Regions from separate parts of the Paenibacillus sp. CB74 genome, predicted to be linked through region 1. Evidence: a T-box and tRNA genes for the amino acid it is inferred to sense, from the RefSeq annotation. Region 1 holds a T-box; the other regions hold tRNA genes.
What was found. The T-box of region 1 lies ahead of leuS (leucine--tRNA ligase). A T-box ahead of a tRNA ligase gene usually reads a tRNA of that ligase, here a tRNA-Leu.

Region 1 (2,235 bases):
GGATTGATTGCATAAGCACCAGTGAATACACCTGTTTTGTCCTTGGCCAAATCCGTACGTTCCAGATCACTCTTACGAGAAGCCTGTTCCTGATAAGCCTGAATCGCTTCACGTTGGTCATCCGTTGTAATCGCTTCTACCAATTCATGTTCCGGAGCAAGTACTGCAAAGCTCGCACCGAACAATGTGTCCGCACGGGTAGTGAATACCTTAATAACTTCCTCGCGACCTTCAATGGCAAAAACAACTTCTGCACCTGTCGATTTACCGATCCAGTTACGCTGCATATCCTTGATGCTTTCAGACCAATCCAGCTCTTCCAGGTCTTCCAACAGACGCTCTGCATACTCGGTAATTTTCAATACCCATTGACGCATCGGTTTACGTACAACCGGATGTCCACCGCGTTCACTCTTGCCATCAATAACCTCTTCATTAGCCAGTACCGTTCCAAGTGCTTCGCACCAGTTTACTGCGACTTCGTCCACATAAGCGAGGCCCTTATTGTACAACTGGATAAAGATCCATTGTGTCCATTTATAATACTCAGGGTCCGTTGTGCTGATCTCACGATCCCAGTCATAAGAGAAACCGAGTGATTTGATCTGGCGACGGAAGTTGTCAATATTGCGGAATGTAATATGCCGTGGATGTTCACCTGTATCCAATGCATGCTGCTCAGCAGGCAGACCGAAAGCATCCCACCCCATCGGATGTAATACATTGTAACCGCGCATACGTTTGTAACGGGAAACGATATCCGTTGCCGTATATCCTTCCGGATGACCTACGTGCAGACCTGAACCGGATGGATAAGGGAACATATCCAGTGCATAAAATTTCGGTTTAGCAGGGTCCTCACCCGTTTTAAACGTTTTATTGGCATCCCAGTATTGCTGCCAACTTTTTTCCATGACTTGTGGCTGATAGCCGTGCTTCGGCTGGTTATTCTCACTCATCTATTGTTCCTCCTTCAGGTTACTCGCTTAGCTTTAATTGCAACAAAAAAACCTCAGCATCCCGTAGCGTTTGCAGCGCTAGGGACGAGAGGTTGAATTCCCGTGGTACCACCCTAGTTAGCGGACGAACGTGCTTCGTCATCCACTCCCTTTGGACCTGTAACGGCGGTTAACCGATGCGGATTTCCATTCCTGAATTCCAGCTTATACTTAGCAGGTTAGACAGGATGGTGTAATCACCGCATTTCTCCAAGGCGAGTTCGCAATTTACTGTCAACCGGCTTGCACCAACCGCCGGCTCTCTGTGATGTACAGAAATCACTACTAATCCTTATCATCGAAATATGTATACAATATCGGGACCATTATATAAAAAAGCAAGCCCAAAGTCAATATTACACCTTATAATTGCCTTCTTGAAGATCACAGTTTGTATCCTTCATAACGCTGGTGCTGTTCAGGATAACCGAAATCGCTCAATTCCTTCCTCCAGGTTATGAATAGTCCAATTCACATGTTCCTGATTGTCATATTGCCGATAAGCGCACTCAATGCGCAGCACCAGATCAAAGTACAAGTCATACAGACTTCTTCTTTTTAGCTCACTTTCAGTCGTAATCGCAAGCCCATAACCTTTCACAAAACCGGGTGTATAGTTAAAATGACTGAAATAATGCTCCATCAGAGGGTCTGCCCACAGTGAACGTTCAAAATCAATAATTGCTGTGATGCGAACTTTGTCTACTAGAACATTGCCATCCCACAGATCCCAACTGATAAGCGCAGGTTCCTTTACATCGTCCAACACATCCGATTTCTCTTCAATCAAACGTCTCAATTCAGAGTGATCCATCGAAAATGTAATCCCGGCTTCTTCCCCATCGGCAAGAACGTCTTCCATCAGGTTCATAAAGGCTTCTTTCCATGTGGAATAACGCTGTTTTTGCTCCGAGAAATATCCGAACTTCTCGCCCTTGATTTCATTTATTCGACGATTGTAACGCCCCAGTTGTTGTTCAACGGCTTCCTGCTCTTCCGCAGAATACTGATCCTTGACCTGATTATAGGGTGTTCCAGACATGTACTCCATGATAAAATACCGCGCTGAAGCCATGGTTAACGAATCATCATAAACCAGAACTTTGGGTACGGGAACATCCTTCAACTCGCCGATGAGACGCAGTGCCTCGACCTCAGCAATCATCAGATCCTGCTCACAGCGCATCAGATTGGTGGAAGCCGAAGGGGCAATTTTGAGTACCACTTGCTGTTGGTC
Region 2 (2,235 bases), 810 kb from region 1:
TTCAAAAAAAGAAGTTGATTTTTACAACAAGATTATGATATGATCATAAATGTGTTGTTCGGAGGCTTAGCTCAGCTGGGAGAGCATCTGCCTTACAAGCAGAGGGTCGGGGGTTCGATCCCCTCAGCCTCCACCATAAGATTTTTAATAACGACGCGGGGTGGAGCAGCCCGGTAGCTCGTCGGGCTCATAACCCGAAGGCCGCAGGTTCAAATCCTGCCCCCGCAATTAACTTTCCTTGTGAAAGTACTATGGAACCGTGGTGTAGTTGGCCTAACATGCCTGCCTGTCACGCAGGAGATCGCGGGTTCGAATCCCGTCGGTTCCGCCATTTAATCTTTACATGAGGCAAACTGTTCACTACATCTGCTGTATGGCACTGATGCCCTATATAAAGTGTAAGGAATTAAGATTAGACTTTATTATGGCTCGGTAGCTCAGTCGGTAGAGCAGAGGACTGAAAATCCTCGTGTCGGCGGTTCGATTCCGTCCCGAGCCACCATTTTCAAAACAATTTAATATGCCGGTGTAGCTCAACTGGTAGAGCAACTGACTTGTAATCAGTAGGTTGGGGGTTCAAGTCCTCTCGCCGGCACCATGTAATCCTGGAGGATTAGCGAAGTGGCCAAACGCATCAGACTGTAAATCTGCTCCCGTACGGGTTCGGTGGTTCGAATCCATCATCCTCCACCAGTTTTTAGGGGCATAGTTTAAAGGTAGAACAACGGTCTCCAAAACCGTTGGTGTGGGTTCAATTCCTGCTGCCCCTGCCAATTAACTTTTAAGAAATTTAACCTTTTGTGGCGATCGTGGCGAAGTGGTTAACGCACCGGTTTGTGGATCCGGCATTCGGGGGTTCAATTCCCCTCGATCGCCCCTTTGTTTTTTTATTTTTTATTGGGGATTAGCCAAGCGGTAAGGCAACGGACTTTGACTCCGTCATGCATAGGTTCAAATCCTATATCCCCAGCCATTATGCGGACGTGGCTCAGCGGTAGAGCATCGCCTTGCCAAGGCGAGGGTCGCGGGTTCGATTCCCGTCGTCCGCTCCAAAATATGGCGCCATAGCCAAGTGGTAAGGCACAGCTCTGCAAAAGCTTTATCCCCAGTTCGAATCTGGGTGGCGCCTCCAGTATATGCCGGCGTGGCGGAATGGCAGACGCGCTCGACTCAAAATCGAGTGGGAAACCGTGGAGGTTCGAGTCCTCTCGCCGGTATATTGAATAGCCCTACATGTTGCTTATGCAATGTGTAGGGCTATTTTGTTTTATACAGATTTTTGTACAGTAAAGAATATTGGACTTTAATAAACATTGACGTATGATTATATTCAGTATATTGTAGATAAGTAAAGTCTTTAATTTAGAGGGAGTGAAGCAAAGTGAATAATGAAAAAAATGTATCGGATACCGATCTGTTATTTAATCTTTCTGTATGGGAAGAGGCATGGAAAAATCGTCCGAGAAGTCCAAAATATAAAAAGAAAAGCGCCCCATTTAATACAGAAGAAGCATTTGAACGATGGGCTAGGGATTATCATGTACAGTCGTACTCTGAAGAAGGGAAGCAACGTTCTGAGCGTATTATGAATTGGATTGAGAATCAAGGTGTGGAGTTCGAGGGATTATCCATTTTGGACATTGGAGCTGCTTCGGGCATATTCACCATTCCTTTTGCAGAGAAGGGAGCAATTGTGACTGCAGTTGAACCATCTGAGTTGCTTGTCTCCCTGATGAAAGAGACGATACCTACAGCTCTTGAATCTAATATCGAAATCGTTAAAGAACGGTATGAGGAAATCTCCATTCAGGATAAAGGCTGGGAGAAGAAATATGACTTTGCATTTGCATCCATGTGTCCGGCAATGTCAGATTGGGAAACGATCGAGCAGGCAATCAACTGTGCCCGGAAGTATGTGTATATAAGCACTATGGCTGGACAGAAGGAACACACATTAATAGATGAACTTAAGGATGTACTGGGGGTAACTTCTACATACAAGGCTGGTGATATGGGATATATTCAACAGTTACTGTATTTAAAAGGTTATTCATACACTATGATCATTACGAGAGAAGTTAACTCATTTGAAGTACCAGTGGAAGAGATTATCGACAAGCTGCCAGAATTGCTTAATACGTATGAGTTACCATCGGATGAAGATTCTCTTAGTCTGGCTGAGAAATACATCCAAGATACATACAAGGATCGTACGGTGATCTTCTCACGTGGAGC
Region 3 (2,235 bases), 2.3 Mb from region 1:
TCGAATCTAGTTTTCAGAGAACGAACTCTGAAATGTAAGCTACGCGTTTGGTGGCGATGGCGGAGGGGTTCCACACGTACCCATCCCGAACACGACCGTTAAGCCCTCTAGCGCCGATGGTACTTGGACCGCAGGGTCCTGGGAGAGTAGGACGCCGCCAAGCGAAACCCCACTGGGGTATTTTTTTTCGAAAATTGATAAGGGCCCTTAGCTCAGTTGGTTAGAGCGCACCTCTGATAAGGGTGAGGCCGGTGGTTCGAGTCCACCAGGGCCCATAGCAAGACCACTACAAGAAACAAACCAGAGTATGGGGCCATAGCTCAGCTGGGAGAGCGCCTGCCTTGCAAGCAGGAGGTCAGCGGTTCGATCCCGCTTGGCTCCACCATTCCCTGATAGCTCAGTTGGTAGAGCACTCGACTGTTAATCGAGTTGTCACAGGTTCGAGTCCTGTTCGGGGAGCCATTAAGGCCCGTTGGTCAAGGGGTTAAGACACCTCCCTTTCACGGAGGTAACAGGGGTTCGAATCCCCTACGGGTCATAGCAATACCTATTGCTTTAACAAGGGATGAGAATCCCAAAGGTTCGTCGGAGGATATACCTCGTGAGCAACTGCTTCGCAGTCTCGAACGAAGTGAGAGTATCCCCTACGGGTCATATTATGGAGGCTTAGCTCAGCTGGGAGAGCATCTGCCTTACAAGCAGAGGGTCGGGGGTTCGATCCCCTCAGCCTCCACCATATTATCTTATAACGACGCGGGGTGGAGCAGCCCGGTAGCTCGTCGGGCTCATAACCCGAAGGCCGCAGGTTCAAATCCTGCCCCCGCAATTAACTTTCCTCGAGAAAGTATTATGGAACCGTGGTGTAGTTGGCCTAACATGCCTGCCTGTCACGCAGGAGATCGCGGGTTCGAATCCCGTCGGTTCCGCCATTTTAATTTTATAAGGCTCGGTAGCTCAGTCGGTAGAGCAGAGGACTGAAAATCCTCGTGTCGGCGGTTCGATTCCGTCCCGAGCCACCATTTTTCACACCATGTAATACGCCGGTGTAGCTCAACTGGTAGAGCAACTGACTTGTAATCAGTAGGTTGGGGGTTCAAGTCCTCTCGCCGGCACCATGTAATCCTGGAGGATTAGCGAAGTGGCCAAACGCATCAGACTGTAAATCTGCTCCCGTACGGGTTCGGTGGTTCGAATCCATCATCCTCCACCAGTTTTTCTATGAGTCATTAGCTCAGTTGGTAGAGCACCTGACTTTTAATCAGGGTGTCGAAGGTTCGAGCCCTTCATGACTCACCATTATATGCGCGTGTGGCGGAATTGGCAGACGCACTAGACTTAGGATCTAGCGTCTTTGACGTGGGGGTTCAAGTCCCTCCACGCGCATTCTTTATTTGCGGAAGTGGCTCAGCGGTAGAGCATCGCCTTGCCAAGGCGAGGGTCGCGGGTTCGATTCCCGTCTTCCGCTCCAATATTTGCGCCCTTAGCTCAGCTGGATAGAGCGTTTGACTACGAATCAAAAGGCCGGGAGTTCGAATCTCTCAGGGCGCGCCATTATAACTTCATATTTTGCCGGCGTGGCGGAATGGCAGACGCGCTCGACTCAAAATCGAGTGGGAAACCGTGGAGGTTCGAGTCCTCTCGCCGGTATAGATAACGGGATGTAGCTCAGCTTGGTAGAGCACCTGGTTTGGGACCAGGGGGTCGCATGTTCAAATCGTGTCATCCCGATTTTTTTATTTGCGGGTGTAGTTCAATGGTAGAACTTTAGCCTTCCAAGCTAATAGCGTGGGTTCGATTCCCATCACCCGCTTACATATTGAAAAGAAAGAGATGGTATTCACCATCTCTTTCTTTTTTTGCATTTATAGGCATATGGATCATGAATATATACAGAGATTTCAGATGATATGAGTATGTATCCCAACCTTTTGATACATTCCCCACATTTTTAGACCTGTTCTTAGTAATTCTTGAGGTGTTCCAATGAAGAAGGTTTAGTGCATTTTCGAACACTTGAATATTTTTTCTGCATCACATTTATAAAAACGCTTACAAAAATAGCTTGCGTAAATCATTAACCTGTAATACCATATCAATTAAGCGCTTAACCTTTAGGGGTAAGGCGCTTAAACTTAACGTAGATTAAGCGCTTAACCCGTAAAGGAAAGGAAGGCGATGAATTCATGAATACAATTAGATTAACGATGGCTCAGGCACTGCTTCGATATCTGGATC

Region 2: it encodes a tRNA-Leu, which carries the amino acid that the T-box ahead of leuS (leucine--tRNA ligase) is inferred to sense. The anticodon was not compared.
Region 3: it encodes a tRNA-Leu, which carries the amino acid that the T-box ahead of leuS (leucine--tRNA ligase) is inferred to sense. The anticodon was not compared.

What each region holds. Positions count from the first base shown of each region.
Region 1 is NZ_CM146009.1:456,227-458,461, reverse strand. It holds gene leuS (leucine--tRNA ligase) at 1-959, opposite strand, end outside; T-box leader at 1,037-1,306, opposite strand; gene ACX9NY_RS02040 (phosphotransferase family protein) at 1,417-2,235, opposite strand, start outside.
Region 2 is NZ_CM146009.1:6,513,113-6,515,347, forward strand. It holds tRNA gene ACX9NY_RS28660 (tRNA-Val) at 61-136, shown strand; tRNA gene ACX9NY_RS28665 (tRNA-Met) at 155-228, shown strand; tRNA gene ACX9NY_RS28670 (tRNA-Asp) at 254-331, shown strand; tRNA gene ACX9NY_RS28675 (tRNA-Phe) at 427-502, shown strand; tRNA gene ACX9NY_RS28680 (tRNA-Thr) at 523-598, shown strand; tRNA gene ACX9NY_RS28685 (tRNA-Tyr) at 608-693, shown strand; tRNA gene ACX9NY_RS28690 (tRNA-Trp) at 700-773, shown strand; tRNA gene ACX9NY_RS28695 (tRNA-His) at 804-876, shown strand; tRNA gene ACX9NY_RS28700 (tRNA-Gln) at 899-973, shown strand; tRNA gene ACX9NY_RS28705 (tRNA-Gly) at 978-1,052, shown strand; tRNA gene ACX9NY_RS28710 (tRNA-Cys) at 1,059-1,132, shown strand; tRNA gene ACX9NY_RS28715 (tRNA-Leu) at 1,139-1,217, shown strand; gene ACX9NY_RS28720 (class I SAM-dependent methyltransferase) at 1,382-2,235, shown strand, end outside.
Region 3 is NZ_CM146009.1:5,008,365-5,010,599, reverse strand. It holds rRNA gene rrf (5S ribosomal RNA) at 47-163, shown strand; tRNA gene ACX9NY_RS22225 (tRNA-Ile) at 202-275, shown strand; tRNA gene ACX9NY_RS22220 (tRNA-Ala) at 310-385, shown strand; tRNA gene ACX9NY_RS22215 (tRNA-Asn) at 387-462, shown strand; tRNA gene ACX9NY_RS22210 (tRNA-Glu) at 467-538, shown strand; tRNA gene ACX9NY_RS22205 (tRNA-Val) at 661-736, shown strand; tRNA gene ACX9NY_RS22200 (tRNA-Met) at 753-826, shown strand; tRNA gene ACX9NY_RS22195 (tRNA-Asp) at 852-929, shown strand; tRNA gene ACX9NY_RS22190 (tRNA-Phe) at 944-1,019, shown strand; tRNA gene ACX9NY_RS22185 (tRNA-Thr) at 1,040-1,115, shown strand; tRNA gene ACX9NY_RS22180 (tRNA-Tyr) at 1,125-1,210, shown strand; tRNA gene ACX9NY_RS22175 (tRNA-Lys) at 1,221-1,296, shown strand; tRNA gene ACX9NY_RS22170 (tRNA-Leu) at 1,303-1,383, shown strand; tRNA gene ACX9NY_RS22165 (tRNA-Gly) at 1,394-1,468, shown strand; tRNA gene ACX9NY_RS22160 (tRNA-Arg) at 1,475-1,551, shown strand; tRNA gene ACX9NY_RS22155 (tRNA-Leu) at 1,569-1,647, shown strand; tRNA gene ACX9NY_RS22150 (tRNA-Pro) at 1,655-1,728, shown strand; tRNA gene ACX9NY_RS22145 (tRNA-Gly) at 1,740-1,810, shown strand; gene iolD (3D-(3,5/4)-trihydroxycyclohexane-1,2-dione acylhydrolase (decyclizing)) at 2,184-2,235, shown strand, end outside.